4 regions of the Paenibacillus sp. RC21 genome follow, and region 4 is predicted to be linked to each of the others. Evidence: riboswitches for the same ligand, from Rfam matches in the RefSeq annotation. Region 4 holds a riboswitch; each other region holds the start of a gene.

Region 1 (4,593 bases), on a different contig from region 4:
GAATGGACTCCACGTGTACGTTATGGGTATTTGGATCAGCACACCAAGCTGACACCTGGTAAAACGGTGCGGGATGTACTGAAGGACGCCTTTCTCCCATTGTTGGAATTGGAAAAGGAAATGATGCAGATCACTGACAAGATGGGAGAAGCTTCTCCTGAAGAACTGGAAGTGCTGCTGGAACAGATGGGTGAAATTCAGGAACAACTGGATATGGGGGATTTTTATCTCATCGATGTGAAGGTTGAAGAAATGGCGAATGGATTGGGCCTTTCCGCAATAGGACTGGAGCGGGATGTTTCCGCACTTAGCGGTGGACAACGGACGAAGGTCCTACTTGCCAAGCTGCTATTGGAAAAGCCGAATGTGTTGCTACTGGATGAGCCTACCAACTATTTGGATGTAGAGCATATTGAATGGCTTACACGTTATCTGAAGGATTATCCATATGCGTTTATTCTTATTTCTCATGATACTGAGTTTATGAATCAGGTCGTTAATGTCATCTATCATCTTGAATTTGCCAAGCTGACCCGTTATTCAGCCAACTATGAAAAGTTCCTTGAAATGGCAGACCTGAACAAAAGCCAGCATATTGAAGCTTATGAGAAGCAGCAGGATTTTATTAAGAAACAGGAAGATTTCATTCAACGCAATAAGGCGCGCGCCTCTACGTCAGGTCGAGCGAAGAGTCGTGAGAAGCAGCTTGATCGAATCGAGCGCATCGATAAACCGGAAGAAGCGGCTAAACCAACATTCCAATTTAAAGAAGCACGTGCGAGTGGGAAAACGGTGTTTGAGGGTATTGATTTTGAAATTGGCTACACCCATGTCCTGTTGCCTAAAATGTCCATGACGATTGAACGCGGCGATAAAATTGCGATTGTGGGCTACAATGGTGTCGGTAAATCGACATTGCTCAAAACCATTCTGGGAAAAATTCCGCCGATCAGCGGCAAGACCTATCAAGGGGATTTCTTGCAGCCAGCTTATTTTGAGCAAGAGGTACGAGCAGAGAAAGTTACACCGATTGAGGATGTGTGGAATGAATTCCCGCACTTGAACCAGCATGAAGTACGGGCGCATTTGGCGCGTTGCGGTTTGAAAAATGAGCATATCACCCGTCCGCTATCCGCGCTCAGTGGTGGTGAGCAGGCCAAAGTCCGCCTATGCAAACTGCTAATGCGGGAAAGCAATTGGGTGCTTTTCGATGAGCCTACCAATCACTTGGACATCAAAGCAAAGGATGAGTTGAAACGTGCCTTGAAGGAATACAAAGGAACGGTGCTGCTCGTATCTCACGAACCGGACTTTTATGAGGATTGGGTAACCAAAACGTGGAATGTGGAAGAATGGACAAGTAAAGTCAACTAAATATCCAGTTCTGTACCAAGCTTCACAAGAAGCAGGGTTTGCAGGATTAGGAAATTATGCTAAGCTATCTTTAGCTGATACAATAAAATAGTTACACTAGGGGAGCCGCCCATGCGGCTGAGACGGAATAAACGGATTTCGGACCCTTTGCACCTGATCTGGGTTATGCCAGCGTAGGGAAGTGAGCGCCGTACAAACGAGGTAACGAATTTATTACTTTGTTTGTATGTGGGACGATATACGTATACGGATATAATGATCCGTTTGGTTATTGGACGTACGTTAAACCACTTCCTTCGGGAAGTGGTTTTTTTGCGTTTTCGTTCTTGTTCATATATTCGTATTCATATACCGTACCCCTTCATTTTTTTGCTGGTAAACGTGGTTAGTCCATAACGTATAGCACGATATGAGACTGTAAAGATACAGGGTCAGCTTACAACCATTTAGTCCATTGTGAGGTGAGAATAAGATCGAATTGCACGTAATTACGATGGAAGGCGATTTTAGTGCACATGCACATACTGCCCAAGTGGCTGCTGCTATTCATCCGTATGTTCATTATGTACACGTGCGCTTGAAGCAGAAGGGCGCATCTGAATTGCTTGCTTTAACCCGCAGTATGGTGAATCGAGGAGTTCCTTTACAGCAAATTGCAGTAAATGACCGGGTGGATGTTGCTTTGCTTACCTCCGTTGGAGCTATCCAGCTACCGGCTAACGGATTACCTGTTGCAGCTGTCAAAAGCTTACTTTCAGAGGATATGCGCTGTGGGGTGTCGGTGCATTCCTTGGAGGAGGCACAGGCTGCCGAACGGGCAGGAGCGCATTATGTACTCTATGGCCATGTGTATGAGACTCACTGCAAGCCTGGTGTTACTCCGCGAGGTATAGCACAGCTTGAGCGCATATGCAGGCTGCTGAACATTCCTGTGATTGCTCTAGGCGGCATACAACCATGCCATATTCACGAGCTGTATACTGCGGGTGCAAGCGGAATTGCGGTGATGTCCGGCATCTGGGAGGCTGAGTCCCCCGTTGCGGCTGCGATGGCGTACAAGCGAATGGTGGATCGGGTAGTGCACAGCATGTAGTGGTGAAATGAAAGTAGGAGATCGCTGCAAGCAGAATCGTTAGTGGAGAGGAGAGATGGAACATATGCCAGAGATAAAAACAGAGGTACAAGCTATTGGACACGCTGAATGCTTGGTGATTGGTGGAGGTGTCATCGGTAGTTCCATTGCTTATCATGTGGCCAAGGAGGGTCGCAGTACGATATTGGTGGAACGATTCATTCCGGGCGGGGGAGCCTCAGGGGCTGCGGTTGGGATGCTGGCAGCAGAGAGTGAAGAATTCACCGACCCTGAATTGGCACAGTTCGCTCGCACAAGCCGGGATGCATTTCCCGAGCTGGTTCGTGACCTAGAGCGTTTGTCTGGTGTTTCGGTGGAATTCCGTACAGAAGGATTTGTGACTCCCTTCCGTTCGGAAGCAGAGGGGCAAAAACGCTGGAATGCGGCTATTGCGCAAGAGGTTGATCATCCTGTGTGGTGGGATGCCAGAGAATTGGCTCGCCGAATTCCAGGTTTGGATGGTCAAGTGATCGGGGCTATATACCGATCAAAGGAGACACAGATTTCTCCTGCCCAGCTTTGTCGTGCTTATACAGGGGCAGCTGTCGTACTGGGAGCAACAATATGCTCTGGTACACAGGCGGAGCAACTTGTAGTACAGCATGGGCGAGTTTGCGGCGTACAAACAGACAGTGGCTTTTTTTCCTGTGATCAGGTCATTATTGCTGGAGGCTTGGATAGTATGAGACTGCTGGAGCAGGTCGGTTTTGAATATCCGCTTTATCCGGTCAAGGGTGAGGCTGTTTCAGTCTCCTTGAAGGAACATCCGTTGGAATATACCCTTTACGCCGATGATATTTACTTAGTGCCCAAGCGGAACAACGAGCTTTGGATTGGAGCGACGAGTCTGCCGCATCAGTTTGACAAAGAGGTGAGCATTGGAAGCCTGGAGGGGCTGCTGGCCCGTGCTTCTGCCTGGTTGCCTCGCGTCCGTGAAGCTTCTTTTATATGCACTTGGGCGGGCTTGCGTCCGCAGGCAGTGGCGGGGCGTCCTTGTATTGGGCCTGTTCCCGGCGTAGAAGGAGTATATGCCGCGGTCGGGCATTACCGGAACGGTGTGTTGCTGAGTGAAGCTACCGGGCGTGCGATAGCAGCTCTGTTAAAAGGGGCTAGTGTGGCTGAGCTTGGAATAAGCGGCTTTTCTCCTGAACGTATAAAGGAGGCGAGCGAATGAAGCTGACGATTAACGGTCAGAACATGACCTTTTCCAATCGGATCATTCATGTGGATCAACTGCTGAAAGAGCTGGATTTGAAAGTGAAAACTGTAGTGGTGGAGCTGAATCATCATATATTGACTCGTGAAGATCATGATGAAGCGGTACTGAAGGATGGAGACAGCTTGGAAATTGTACATTTTGTGGGAGGCGGTTAATCATGTTAACGATTGGTAAAGCATCTTTTACGTCAAGGCTGTTATTGGGTACAGGAAAATTCCCTGATCTGGATATTCAATCCAAAGCTGTGGAAGCTGCGGAGACCGAAATATTAACATTTGCCGTGCGAAGATTAAATTTGGAGGAACGGGATAAGCAACATTTTCTGGATACACTGGATTTGAGTCGTTATGCGCTGCTTCCCAATACGGCAGGAGCGACAACGGCGGATGAGGCAGTGCGTATCGCTAAGCTGGCGAGAGCCTCAGGTCTGTGCGACATGATTAAGGTGGAGGTCATTGGGGATAGCAAGACATTGCTGCCTGATCCTTTTGAAACACTCAAGGCCAGTGAAAAACTGCTGGAGGAAGGTTTTATCGTGCTGCCCTACATATCGGATGATGTGATTCTAGCCAAAAGGCTGCAAAAGCTTGGCGTACATGCTGTTATGCCTGGAGCTTCACCCATTGGTACAGGACGCGGCCTGCTAAACCCATTCTCATTGGAACTCATTATTGAACAAGCGGAGGTTCCGGTTATCGTCGATGCCGGCATTCGCTCACCTGGAGATGCAGCAATGGCGATGCAACTGGGGGCAGATGCCGTGCTGTTGAATACAGCTGTATCAGGAGCTCAGGACCCTGTGAAAATGGCTGAGGCGATGAAGCTGGCTGTTCGCGCGGGCAGATACGGCTTTGAGGCGGGCCTGATT
Region 2 (4,593 bases), on a different contig from region 4:
TTCAGCTCTTGTGAGACAGGCTGTGAATCTGATGTCACTCCTGCCGTTGCCTCAATCGATTGTAGCTCTTCTGGTGCCGATCCTGACCCCAATTCTCTCGATTGCCCCGGATGCCCGGCTTGTGCTTGTGCAGCCGCCGCCGACCGCTCCCATTGACGATGCCACGCCTGATCTGCCGGATCAAGGGCGCTTCGCTGCTCTTCAAGCAGCTCTATAGCGGTGCGTTCCGTCTGTTCGAATACCGTCCTCCAGTCATCCAGCAGCCGCACGTAGGCAGGCTCCAGGCCCTCTGTAGCGGACTTAATCACTTCCACATGCCAGCTTTCCTGCTGTTTCCAATGCCGGATTTCCTCCAGCACACGTAAGGGCAGGAAAGACCCGTAAGTACTCAGCATCGTTTTTACCTCCCGTATCCCACTATGGCTATCCGGGCTGGTCCCAAGAACCTGACCCGGATGCATACGTACCCAGTATATTCGCCGTCTCATCGGGAATATGTCTATAAACTCCCCGATCCGGCGCGGACATGTAATGTGGGGCAATGAATACATAGTTGGACGCAAAAAAAGAAGCCTCGCTGCGGCACGGGTTAAGTGTCCACAGACGGGCTTCTCTATGTTGAAAGGAGTATGGCTTCTAAAATAGACCCCTTACTTCGTAGTCGTTTGTTTACTGGCATTAGCGATAGTTTTCTTGTCCTCCAGCTCTTGTACACCGCTTAAAAACGTCGATACCCGCCGCAAATACTCACGTGGATGCTCCCTGAAAATAAGCTCATGCAGCCCGTTTTTGACAATCCATACACTGGAAAGCGGGTTGGTTTGATTGGCAGCGAGCTTTTCCGCAATCGGGTAAGGAGCCTTTTCATCCTGCGTCCCATGTACAAACATGATCGGGAACGGATAGTTTTCCGCTTTGACCTCTTGGTATGGAATCTGATGCAGGCTGGTACCGTTCAAGACTGGAAACAGCAGCTCCAGAATTTCCAGAGATGGATGGCGCGGCAGATCAATTTGATTATGAATGTTATGGTACAGCGTATCCGGCTCCAGGAGGAAGGTGCTGTCCAAAATCATGGCGTCCACATCTTTGGTTTGCAAGCCCGCCTGAAGAGCAGTTCCTGCCCCCATCGAGAAGCCCCATACGATAATCTCCGAGGAACCGCGTTGCTTCGCAAGCTGGATCGCCCCGAGAAGCTGCTGGGATTCCGCTTTGCCTCCGGTTGCGACGGCTTTGCTATTTTGTGATGCGAATCCGTAATCGAACATGACAACGTTAAAATTCAAACGGTGGGCATAATGCGCCAGATCATACATCGGAATCCAGCTTTCTTCGCGGTTGGCCCCATAACCGTGGCTGAAAATAATCGTTTTCTTCGATTGATCCGCCGGGATATACCAGCCCTGCACCATCCGGCTGCCGTCCTTGGCGGGGAAGCTGACATCCTCGTAGGGCATTCCTTTGGCCTGCATCGGGTTCGAGTACAGTGGCGCGACGGTTGGATTCGTCAGTACCCATGCGATATAGGCGTGCAGGGTAATAAAGCAAAACAATAGAAAAAATACGACCGACAGCAGCAAGGCAATAACGACATGCTTGATTCGCAGCAGCCGGGGGTTGATCAGTGGGGTGGACGGCTCATGGACAGCATGCTGTAGCTGAGAGCTGCGCTGGGATGTCGAAATCATGTAAGAGCCTCCTTATATAAAAATGAACTCCGTTTCATAGAATTCTAGGTACAATTCCACTTGAAAATGATAGTTTATGTCCGTATAGATACCTATTATCGTATGATGCGTGTTATCCAAAGTCAACGGCTGAACCGGAAAAGTAAAAATGATGCAAAGATTTGTCGATGTTTGTTCTCGTTCTGTAATATGGCTGTCACAAAAACATTGGTTTACAGTAGCCGCGACTATTCTATATAATTTATGTAACCATGTTTCATGGTGTGAAACGAATATGGAACAAAGAGGAGCGGTTCACAATGGAAGACCGTAAATTAACGGTTCGCGCCGTGGAGCGTGCGCTTGATATACTGATGTGTTTTACTGGAGATTCCGATCTGGGTCTAACAGAGATTGCTTCCAAAATTGGTTTACATAAAAGTACCGTTCATCGGCTGCTGACCACGCTGGAGGATCGGGGCTTTGTCGTTCGGAATCCCGCAACGGAAAAATACCGGCTCGGCATCCGGATATGGGAGCTATCCACCCATCTGTCGCAAAGCGACGAGCCGGCGATTCTATTACAGCCAGCGATGGAAGGATTGCGTGACCGTCTGGGCGAAACGGTCAGCCTATACCTGCGCGATGGCAGTATGCGTATCCGCATTCAGGCCGTGCAGAGCAATCAGGCGATCCGCCGCGTTGCGCCAGTGGGTGCAAGCATGCCGCTGGCTGTAGGAGCCTCCAGCAAGGTGCTGGCGGCCTTTATGCCGCAGCAGGAGCTGGAAGCCCTGCTAAGCGGGGATGAATGGCCGCCCTCGGTAGACCCGGAGGTCTATAAGGCTCAATTGCAGGATATTCGTGAGAAGGGCTATGCGACCAGCTATGAGGAGCGGGAGCCGGGCGCTGCTGCTGTGGCTGCGCCTATCGTGAATCGGAAGGGACAGGTCGCTGCGGCCTTGTCTGTATCCGGTCCGGTCAGCCGACTAGCGCCCGAGACGCTGCATGATTTTGCACCGATTTTGATCGAGGCGGCAAAGGAAATGGGGCTTATGCTTCCATAATCTTTGGAAAAAGGGACCAGAGAAGGGTTGCCAAAGCCGTAAATTTGAAGTAATCTGATGGGGATGGCGGGTTGTCAGTTATAGCCGCCTCATGCGAATAGAATTATCACAGTTACTGGGGGAGCCTGTAATGCCGGGCTGAGATGGAATCGCACTAGATTTCGGACCCTTTGCACCTGATCTGGATCATACCAGCGTAGGGAAGTAATCGGCCATTGAAATGTATACGTAGCCGCTGTCTATGGCAATGCATCGGAGTATGATTCCGCGTGCGTAGCCGTCTGCATAGCTGTTTCGTTAGATTAGCCGGTTCCCTGGGGAACCGGCTTTTTTGCATAGATCAGCCAGCCTGGGGATGGTTCCGGATCGGTGTGTCATTTCATCGAAACGGGAGGAATGGACAATGAAACCGACAGAAACAGAAGGAACAGCAGGGAACGCAGTGGATGAACAGACAGGAGGGGTGAAGCCCTTTCCGGGGAGCCGCAAGGTATATATTCAAGGCTCGCGGCCGGACATTGCCGTACCGGAGCGTGAAATCGCCCTGCATCCCACACATACGCCACAGGGCACGGAGCATCATGAGCCGTTACGTGTGTACGATACGAGCGGTCCCATGACCGACGAAGCCTATCAGGTCGATATCCGTCAGGGCTTGCCTCCATTACGGCGGGCTTGGGCACTGGAACGGGGCGATGTGGAGGCTTACGAGGGGCGTGCCGTCAAGCCAGAGGATAACGGGTTGAAGCCCGGCTCCAAACGGGAGACGGCTGAATTTCCCGGCGTAACCAACCGTCCGCTCCGTGCGCGGCAAGGGCGTAGTGTAACGCAAATGCATTATGCGCGGCAAGGGATCATTACGCCCGAAATGGAATTTGCATCCATCCGCGAAGGGGTGGAACCTGAGTTTGTTCGACAGGAGTTGGCGGCTGGACGAGCTATTTTGCCTTCAAATATCAACCACCCGGAAAGTGAGCCGATGGTGATTGGGCGTCATTTTCACGTGAAGATTAATGCGAACATTGGTAATTCTGCGGTTACGTCCTCCATCGAGGAGGAAGTGGAGAAAATGACCTGGGCTGTACGCTGGGGCTCGGATACGGTCATGGACCTGTCCACAGGCCGTAACATCCATACGACACGTGAATGGATCATCCGTAACTCCCCTGTGCCGATTGGGACTGTACCACTGTATCAGGCGCTTGAAAAGGTGAACGGCGAAGCCGAGGCGCTAACGTGGGAGCTGTATCGTGACACGCTGATTGAGCAGGCGGAGCAGGGCGTGGACTATTTCACCATTCATGCGGGCGTGCTGCTGCGGTATATTCCGATGACGGCAAGTAGAATGACAGGAATTGTGTCCCGTGGAGGGTCGATTATGGCGGCATGGTGCCTTGCGCACCATCAGGAGAACTTTTTGTACACGCATTTTGAGGAAATATGCGAAATCATGAAAGCCTACGATGTGGCCTTTTCCCTCGGGGATGGTCTGCGTCCGGGTAGTATCTATGATGCGAATGATGAGGCACAGTTTGCTGAGCTGGATACGTTGGGTGAGTTAACGCAAATTGCCTGGAGGCACGACGTTCAGGTCATGATTGAAGGACCGGGACATGTCCCGATGCACAAAATCAAGGAGAATGTGGAACTGCAAATGGAAATTTGCAAGGAAGCTCCCTTTTATACACTGGGACCGCTCACGACGGATATTGCACCCGGATATGATCATATTACCTCGGCTATCGGGGCGGCAATGATCGGTTGGTTCGGGACGTCCATGCTATGCTATGTTACGCCGAAGGAGCATTTGGGCCTGCCGAACAAGGATGATGTCCGCGAGGGTGTCATTACCTACAAAATTG
Region 3 (4,593 bases), on a different contig from region 4:
GCCACAAGGGGCGGCCATACGCTTTTCCACCAGGATGCGCTTTTGCCTTTCGGATTCATGGGCGATATTTCTCGGTCAGCTTATCCATGCTGATGCCCTGCGGGTTATGTGCGATTTTGATTTGTGAAATGATGCTTGGACTGCCTGCTTCCGTCAGTGCCTCGTGCATTTCTTTAACCACCTTCAGCAGCTCGTCCAGCTCGCCTTCCATGGTCGTATCCAATGGGTTCACCTGATGTTTGACACCGGAGCGCTGAATAACTTCAATTGCCGTATCTACATATACGTAAGAGTCCTCGTTATTGGGGGTTTTAGGAATTACTTGAATACTGAGCAGTGTGTTAGCCATGTGAATTCACCTGTCCTTCATTGGATTGTTTTTAGGGAAATATGGTGGTTTAAGGCGGGTGAGACCGCTCCGCGTTTCATTTGATCTTACGATCGCTGTTGCCGTGGGATTCATTGAATAAATTTAAAAGGTAAGAATCCCACGGCAAAGGCGAACGCTGCGCTTCTCCAGATTCAAATGAACCGCTGCGCTGCCAACCACCTTAAAACCATCATATTTTTGGGTTTTATTGGTGTGGCATTTTTACAAAAGCAAAATGAACATAAAAACGAAGTGGACGGAATGGTGCTGTACAAGCGTTAGCGGTCGCTTTAAAAGCCTTCCATAGGAAAGCTCGCTTCGGAAGCATCAACCGACTGCGTAGTGGCACAAAGGTACTTTCAAGTTCGATTTACAAGATTAACGCTTGGGCAGGAAGTCGTTTGTGAAGGCTTTATCGACTTCCAAAGGCTTGCTGAGCAGCTTGCGTTCGTACATCCAGTCGGAGTAGTTTTGCCATACTTCCGTTTTTTGTACGCCCCATTGGGCGGCATCGTCCTGATAACGCGGGCTTAGCCATTTTTGGCTGGCGAGTACCAGCTTTTTATCCAGTTCCGGAACCGCTTTGGTCAAGATGTCTGCGGCTTCTTCCGGGTGAGCGATGGTATATTCATAGCCTTGGGCGGTCGCGTCCATGAAGGCCTTGACCAGTTCGGGATCATTTTTAATGGTCTGTTCGTTGCTCACGATGACGGGTGTATAGTAATCCAGACTTTTGGAATAATCTTTTACATACAGCATATCCAGTGGTTCACCCCGTAGTTGGGCTTCAATCCCGGTCCATGCGTAGAAAATCCAGGCAAAGTCGATATCCCGCTTCACGGCTGTAAAATAATCGGCATTACCCATGTTGATGATCTTCACCTTGCTTACATCGCTCTTGTCTGCGTCCATGATGGATTTCATGACCGCTTCTTCTACGGGCGAACCCCAGCCGCCGTATTTTTTACCTTCAAAATCCTTCGGGCTCTTAATCCCGCGGTCAACCGGGGCTGCGAAGCCTGATGTATTATGCTGAATGACCGCAGCGATGGATACGAGCGGTACCCCTTGCGTACGAGCTTGTGTGACTCCCTCCTGATAACTGATACCAAAAGGTACAGCATTGGAAGCAACCATTTGATCGGCTCCGCCCGAACCGGGCTGAACGATCTGGACATTCAAGCCTGCTTTTTCGTAAAATCCTTTGTCCTTGGCGACATAGAGTCCCGTATGATTCGTATTTGGCGTCCAGTCGAGCACGACTTTAACATCCTTGAGTCCCTTGGTCGGGGAGGTCGCTTGGGTATTGGCGGCAGGAGCCGCGCCTTGTGGTGCAGAGGGGGAGCCTCCGCCGCAGGCGGTCAGAGTCAGGGTCATGAGCCACAGACTGATCAGCCCTAGGCTTAACATTTTCATGCGCTTCATCGTTGTGTTCTCTCCTTTTATTACCCGTAATCCGTCGGATCAGACAGCTTATGTTTCCCATTTTACAAAAATAACTTCTGCCGGACGCTATCTGTTCCAACAACATCATCTTCAACAAAAAAAGCGCCCCGATGTTCCGGGACGCTTGCGCTTGTATATACCAAAGTAAGGGATGGCCCGCCGTAATAAGAAAAAAGGGGCGCATCTTGCTTAAGCATTCCTACGCTGGCATTACCCAGATCAGGTTGTAAGGGTCAGTGTCTTGGGACACACTCTCAGCCGGCCGATTCCAGCACCCCTGGCATTGTATAGTCGAATGGGTTATTCAATTCGGGTTTACTACGACGATTATATGCCTAGAAGGCGGGTCTGTCCAGCATTGGGGAAGAAGTGACGGTTCATTTGCCGTACGTCAGGGTACACTTTTACTGTGAGCTTTGTTTTGAAAATGACCATGATCCCATCGGTTGATGTTGTTTTACAGAACTGCCGCAGGTATGGTTTGATGAGCTGGTGTTGGAACATGGCATGGGCATTCACAGGAATTCTAATTTGCGAAAAGGAGTTGTTGTACCGTGGGTAAAACGGAAACATTGGATCGCAGCCAACTGGAACAAGCCATTGTAAAGGCTTTGGATAACAACAAATTTTGCTCGTTGGGTACAGTAGAAGGCGGCAAGCCGAAGGTGCGCTATATGGCTCTTTTTAACGAAGGGCTGAACATTCATCTCGCGACAGATCGCAAAACACATAAGGTGGAAGAGCTGAAGGATAATCCAAACGCTTATCTGCTGCTGGGCTATGAGGTTGGCGGTACGAAGGAAGTCGTGGAGGTTGAGGCTACTGTCCGGGTAACGGCTGACGAGGGACTCCGCAAACAAGTGTGGAATGATTCGTTGAAGGAATGGTTTTCTGGCCCGGATGACCCCGATTATGTCATTCTGGATGTGAATTCGACTCGTATTGAGTATGTGGGTAAGCAAACCGGACGTCAGGTGTGGGAGAAATAGAATTGGATAGAATATGAGGAAACCAGCAATTCTCCGAGTTATTTGGGAGGTTTGCTGGTTTTTATGTTTGCGGAAAATTAATTATTTTTTCATAAATAAATGGAGTAAATGACTACTCTTTTGTCCGGCGTTGGATTAAAATAGGAATGGTGGGTTCAAAGCTTACATATATGTGCAAAAGTATGTGTATGAGGCCTACATCTTAATGAGGAGGGATATATTTTGATATTTCATAAAAAATGGTTTAGAGGGCTTACAGCAGCAGTCGTTGCCTGTAACATGCTGGTGTTTTCAGCCGCTCCGTCTTGGGCTGCCAGCGAATCCAAGGATAGCGGTACAGTGAATTTGCGGATCATGGAAACAACGGATATTCATGCGGCCTTGATGAATTACGATTACTATGCGGACAAGGAAACGAACGAATATGGCTTGATTAGCACAGCTGGACTGATCCAGCAGGCGCGCAGTGAAACGAGAAACAGCCTGTTGTTCGATAACGGCGACTTGTTGCAGGGCAATCCACTGGGTGATTATATGGCCAGAAGCAAAACCTTCGAGAAAGAAGGCGGTGTCCATCCGGTCTACAAGATGATGAACTTTATGGGCTATGATGCGGCTACGGTGGGGAACCACGAATTTAACTATGGTCTCGACTTTTTGGAAAGATCACTCAAGGGAGCTGATTTTCCTTACGTAAATGCGAACGTATATTACGATGATGGGGGCCAAGGGACTAAAAATTATTTTACCCCTTATCGGATTCTTGATAAAACGGTAACGGATGAGAAGGGGAAAGAGTATACGCTCAAAGTAGGCGTGATTGGCTTGGTAACGCCCCAAATTACACAATGGGATGAAGGCAATTTGAAGGGAAAGGTCGTTACCAAGGACATTGTGGAAACGGCAAAAAAGTTTATTCCTCAAATGAAAACCGAGGGTGCTGACATTATTATTGTGCTGGCACACACAGGTTATGAGGATGTACCGCAGACTCCGATGATGGAAAATGCCGTTAAATATTTGAGCAAGGTAGACGGAATTAACGCTATTTTATTTGGACACGCGCATAAATCCTTCCCCGGCCCTGATTTTAAAGAAATGAGCGGTGTAGACCTGGATAAAGGAACGATCAATGGTGTGCCGGCTGTAGAAGCTTCCTCATGGGGCAAGGAGCTAGGTATTATTGACCTGACCCTGGAAAAGAAAAAATACGAGTGGAACGTAACAAATTCACAGTCTGAAGTGCGTCCGGTTGTGAATCCCAAAACTCAGGCTGTGCAGATGAATCCTGAGTTTAAACTGGTAGATGCGATCAAGGAAGAGCATACAGGAACGCTGGATTATGTTCGTCAACCGGTAGGAACCACAACCGCACCGATTAACAGTTATTTTGCATTAGTGCAGGATGACCCATCCATTCAGATTGTGACGAATGCACAAAAATGGTACGTACAGAACCATCTTAAAGGGACCGAATACGAAAATCTTCCCGTATTGTCGGCTGGCGCCCCATTCAAGGCTGGTGGTCGAAACGGTGCCGAGTATTACACCAACATTCCTGAAGGCACGATAGCCATTAAAAACGTGTCCGATCTGTACGTGTACCCGAACACGGTTCAGGCCGTAGAAGTTACCGGTGCTGAAATTCAGGAATGGCTGGAGTGGTCTGCGGGCCAGTTCAACCATATCGATCCAAAGAAAACCGAGGAACAATCGCTGATTAACAAAGATTTCCCTACCTACAATTTTGATGTCATTGACGGTGTGAAGTACCAGATTGATGTGACT
Region 4 (4,593 bases):
TACTAATTCCGCTGGGCCTCGTCCAGGAAACAGTAACGCTATAGTTATTAACTGATGTCACTGAAGCTCCTGTTACTTCTGGCACTGTATCGACGGTGAGCGCTGTTGTCGTAACCGGAATATTGACCCCTCCAGATATGTTGCCGGATTTGTCCACTGTCTTAACTGTTACCTTATAGTTTGTCGAAGCAATCAATCCACTGAACGTATAGGACGTCCCTGTAGTTCGCTGCACCTCTTTGTCATTTAAATAGATAATGGCTTGGTTCAGGTCAGCATCCTTCGGCAATATATAATTCACAGTAAAAGCGTTGTAACCCACATTCGTCGCTGTCAGCCCGCTTACCTCTCCTGGTGGTGTCTTATCTACAGGAGCATCAACGGAAGCTGTTTTAGTCTGTACTGTAGTACCTTGAGATTCATTACCACTCTTACCCACCGTCTTCACTCGGAAGGTATATGTCGTATTCGGCTGTAAGCCGCTCAGCGTATAAGAGTTACTTAGGATGTTATCTACATACACGTCGGTGCTGACACCGATCACCTTTACATGGTCAAAATTGATGTCCGACGGGTTGGTCCAAGACAAATTCACCCTTGTTGTATCTAACGGAACCGCTGTCAGATTGCTCACCTCTGCTGGTGCAATACTCAGAGCAGCGGATTGGCTCGCCACCGCATCCGTCCCTCCCCAGATACCATATCCCGTATTTAAAATCAGTGTAGCCGTTGCGAACGGAGCCATCCATTGGCGCAAGCGCTTCTTATTCATGATCTATGCTCTCCTTGATAACAATATGTATTTGTCTAACCAGTAAGCAAGCTTACAAAAATCCACTGCTGCAATACATAATTGGCAATATTTGGCATGAGCAGTAGGTGCCCATTTAATAGTTATCGGAATATTTATAGGAAATGTTTAGACTGATCGACTCCATTGAGTTGTACTTCCGTTCCCAGACTATCAGTACAAGCTCTTGCCCCAATAGAAGAACAAGGACTTGCATACATAAAAAACCGCGCCCAGCGCGGATACCAAAGATAATCGTATGATTTATGCTTGATTTCAGAATATCCGATCTAGCGGGCGCACCCTACCGTACTGGCGTACATCGTCCGGCGTTATAGCGAACAGCATATTAAGCAGCTCGATCTGAAAGCTTCCTGGTCCTTCCGTGCCTTTTCGTTCCGCTGCCATTTCAGCAGCAACACCATATACAGCAAGCGCTGCCATACCAGCAGTAAGCCTGTCGTTTTCGACAGCAGTGAAAGCGCCCAGTACCGAAGTTAATAGGCAACCAGCCCCGGTAACTTTGGTAAGCAGGCTATGGCCATTTTCAATGATCCACCCTATACGGCCGTCGGTAATGACGTCTTCTTTGCCGGTGATTGCAACAATGGTATTCAGTTGATGGGCTGCTTTGACTGCAAGTTGTGAAATATTCAAATCACCTGTTTCTCCAGCATCGACACCTTTAATCTGCATGTCTTCGCCAATGATTTGTGCAACTTCAGCAGCGTTACCACGAACAATATCCACCTTGACCCGATCCAGAATACGGAGGGAGGAGGCTGTGCGGAATGGAGTCGCTCCCGCACCCACGGGATCTAACAGCACGGGTACCCCATGTTCATTAGCCGATAAACCAGCCACAATCATAGACTCTACGAGTTCTTCATTTAACGTACCGATGTTAAGTACAAGCGCCCCTGCAATTCGGGCCATATCTGCGACTTCCTCTTTGGCGTATGCCATAACTGGTGAAGCGCCGAGCGCGAGCAGTCCGTTCGCCGTGAAATTGGTGACGACCACATTGGTTATATTGTGAATGAGCGGATTCGTATCCCGCATATTTTGTAGCAACAAAGCCATATTATCTAACACAAAAAACAACCTTCTTTCTTCAGGAACCTGTGAAAGGCTGTTGGCTTATACATATGTATACACTTATATCCCTACGCTGGCATTATCCAACAGGTTCACACGGTCTACGACGGCTTAGTCGTACTCTCAGCTTGCTTCCACAGGCTCCCGTTATATTTTTTTCTAATGTTACGGGTTCGTCGTACAAAAATCAACAGGTAATTGCCATAAAGACATGGATCGCAATATGTAGAAAACGTTTGGAGGTTTACTTTTTGGACAAATCTATCGCCTCCTCCCCGTCTGCTGTTGTAGCCGCTGATGGATCGGGTGACTACCTTTCTCTAATTGAAGCCTTAGCATCCAATGAAACAAATATTTTTGTGAAAAACGGTATTTACAATGTTTCTTCTACTGTGCTGATTCAAAATCATGCTACAAAAATACAGGGTGAATCCGTTGAACATACGATACTCCGTCAAACCGATCCTTCAAAGGACTTAATTACAATTAACGCCAATGATGTTTCAATTACCCGTTTAACCCTAGATTCATTAACTCACTCTGCTCAAGCAGCTCTTGTTATTGCATCCTCTAACCGTACCCGCATTGAAGGAAATAAAATTTTAGGTACTGCAAGTATTTTTGCCGTATACTTTGCGGGTCCAAAGGTGGCAGCAGGCGCAGAAACGATTGCAGCAGTAGAAGAAAATCATCTCGATAATGAAAATGTGTTTGAAAATAACACCGTATATTCTGATTTTATAGGGGATGGCATATCCTTTTCTCTTCAGAAAAATGGTAAAGTGCGCTATAACAATGTATTTGGCTCCTCGATCTCTTTTTATATGTGCCGTGATTCCGAAGTATTGGGCAATCTCATTAAGGATTCTCCTCTCTCCGGTATCTCTTACTCATTGCCCGCTTATAACAATCGCATTGAAAGGAACATCATCCTTCGTTCGATCAATTCAGGTATTCGTGTTTCCCGCAATTTAGAGCACCCTATTTCATTAAGCAGTCGATACCATGGATTAGAGATTGTTTATAATATTATCTTGGACACTCGCTTTTTTGGCATTGAACTGGATCAGCTCTCTGGCGGTATTAACGTGATGTTCAACACGATTGATCATCCTGATTTCTCGGGCATCCAGGTTTTGCGATGTTCTAAAATCAATATTTCCAGTAATAACATTTCTAATTTTGGAGCATGGAAAGGGCGTGGTAAAATTCGTGATTGGACGAGTGATTCGAACGGTATTTATCTGGAAACGGATGTTCAACAATCCAGCATTCATTTAAATGAAATCATATCCAATGGAAATGGGGATTTTGGCATTCGGGTTACGAAGGAAACTTCTCAAAATCGTGTTTATTTCAATCAAAATTTAGGCACTTATGTTCAGTATTCCTTATGTATAGAGGGCAATAATTTTTTGAAATAATATTGCCCTAAGAAAAATTTTATGCTTATACCGTTGTATCTGTCCACTCATTCATGCCACCGATCATATTAACCGCATGAAAACCTTTTTCGCCAAGTAATTCACATGCCAGCCCGCTGCGGTTTCCGCTTCTGCATACCATAATCTTTTCTTACTTCGGATCAAGCTCGTGTTGTCTTTCCAGCAATTGACCGAAAATGACCTCCTTAACGGCTTTTTACTAGAAGCTGAATCGCTTCCTTAACAAGTTTATCTGTATCTCCACCAGCTTCTTGCTCTTCCAATATACAACGTTGCAGATTCTCTGCTACGATTTGGGCAATCGCTTTATCTGATGCGTTGCGTACGGCAGATAACTGGCTTACTACGTCCTTGCAGGACTGTCCTTCATCCATTAAACGAAGTACCCCACGCACCTGACCCTCAATTCTTCTCAGGCGCGTTTTCAGTTCATCACTATAATTGTAATCCATAAGGTATAGACTCCTTTTTGATTTAATCATATACATGTATAGGTATATTATAAACCAAAAAAATAATTAGGACACCCTAAATGAATAGATTTACCTTGCCCTGCGAAGCATCCCCCAGGTAGGCAGCTACTCCGGCATATTCCAAACCGTCCATCATCTCTTCCTGTTGAAGCCCTAGCAGATCCATGGTCATGGTGCAGGCCACCAGCTTGATTCCCTGCTCTTGTGCCAGCTCAATAAGCTGCGGAAGGGAAAGCGCATTATGCTTTTTCATGACATGCTTGATCATCTGCGGGCCGAGTCCTGCAAAATTCATTTTGGACAATGCAAGCTTTTGGGGTCCACGCGGCATCATCCAGCCAAAGGCTTTTTCGAGTAGCCCCTTATTTGTGCGTACGAGTTCCTCCTTACGCAGCGTGTTTAGCCCCCAAAACGTAAAGAAGATGGTCACTTCATGGTCGTAAGCTGCCGCACCATTCGCGATAATAAATGCAGCGATAGCCTTATCCAGCTCCCCGCTAAATAATACGATGGTTGTTTTTTGCTGAGTATATTCCTGATTCATCCTGTAAGCTCCTTTTTCACTACAACTTTCTTATTTAAACTCCTAATATGGAACTCCAAATTTTAATGGCAGTAAGAAGGATCAATACCACTAAACTGTATCGCAAAATAACTGGATTGATTTTCGCACTCCATTTGGATCCCAGAGATGCGCCGATCAAACTCCCCAATATCGTAAAAGCAGTTACGATAATCGGAATATGGCCCGTTGATATTTTACCAATCACACCGCCAATGGCGGAAA

The links. A riboswitch is a leader RNA that binds a small molecule or an ion and turns the genes downstream of it on or off. The one in region 4 is predicted to bind thiamine pyrophosphate.
Region 1: another riboswitch for thiamine pyrophosphate. It lies ahead of ABIA61_RS05250 (thiamine phosphate synthase); the one in region 4 lies ahead of thiM (hydroxyethylthiazole kinase).
Region 2: another riboswitch for thiamine pyrophosphate. It lies ahead of thiC (phosphomethylpyrimidine synthase ThiC); the one in region 4 lies ahead of thiM (hydroxyethylthiazole kinase).
Region 3: another riboswitch for thiamine pyrophosphate. It lies ahead of ABIA61_RS19305 (ABC transporter substrate-binding protein); the one in region 4 lies ahead of thiM (hydroxyethylthiazole kinase).

What each region holds. Positions count from the first base shown of each region.
Region 1 is NZ_JBIYCS010000002.1:20,952-25,544, reverse strand. Features, by position in the region: gene ABIA61_RS05255 (ABC-F family ATP-binding cassette domain-containing protein) at 1-1,374, shown strand, start outside; TPP riboswitch at 1,463-1,571, shown strand; gene ABIA61_RS05250 (thiamine phosphate synthase) at 1,853-2,467, shown strand; gene thiO (glycine oxidase ThiO) at 2,532-3,680, shown strand; gene thiS (sulfur carrier protein ThiS) at 3,677-3,880, shown strand; gene ABIA61_RS05235 (thiazole synthase) at 3,883-4,593, shown strand, end outside.
Region 2 is NZ_JBIYCS010000010.1:84,086-88,678, forward strand. Features, by position in the region: gene ABIA61_RS23775 (Fe-Mn family superoxide dismutase) at 1-395, opposite strand, end outside; gene ABIA61_RS23780 (alpha/beta hydrolase) at 651-1,688, opposite strand; gene ABIA61_RS23785 (IclR family transcriptional regulator) at 1,988-2,731, shown strand; TPP riboswitch at 2,839-2,951, shown strand; gene thiC (phosphomethylpyrimidine synthase ThiC) at 3,135-4,593, shown strand, end outside.
Region 3 is NZ_JBIYCS010000006.1:71,627-76,219, forward strand. Features, by position in the region: gene ABIA61_RS19295 (ABC transporter permease) at 1-59, opposite strand, end outside; gene ABIA61_RS19300 (MTH1187 family thiamine-binding protein) at 56-349, opposite strand; gene ABIA61_RS19305 (ABC transporter substrate-binding protein) at 749-1,795, opposite strand; TPP riboswitch at 1,996-2,105, opposite strand; gene ABIA61_RS19310 (pyridoxamine 5'-phosphate oxidase family protein) at 2,371-2,805, shown strand; gene ABIA61_RS19315 (bifunctional 2',3'-cyclic-nucleotide 2'-phosphodiesterase/3'-nucleotidase) at 3,028-4,593, shown strand, end outside.
Region 4 is NZ_JBIYCS010000001.1:943,457-948,049, reverse strand. Features, by position in the region: gene ABIA61_RS04160 (fibronectin type III domain-containing protein) at 1-772, opposite strand, end outside; gene thiM (hydroxyethylthiazole kinase) at 1,067-1,873, opposite strand; TPP riboswitch at 1,937-2,046, opposite strand; gene ABIA61_RS04150 (right-handed parallel beta-helix repeat-containing protein) at 2,140-3,312, shown strand; gene ABIA61_RS04145 (rhodanese-like domain-containing protein) at 3,338-3,454, opposite strand; gene ABIA61_RS04140 (metal-sensitive transcriptional regulator) at 3,519-3,785, opposite strand; gene ABIA61_RS04135 (DsrE/DsrF/DrsH-like family protein) at 3,862-4,350, opposite strand; partial or broken gene ABIA61_RS04130 (sulfite exporter TauE/SafE family protein) at 4,385-4,593, opposite strand, start outside.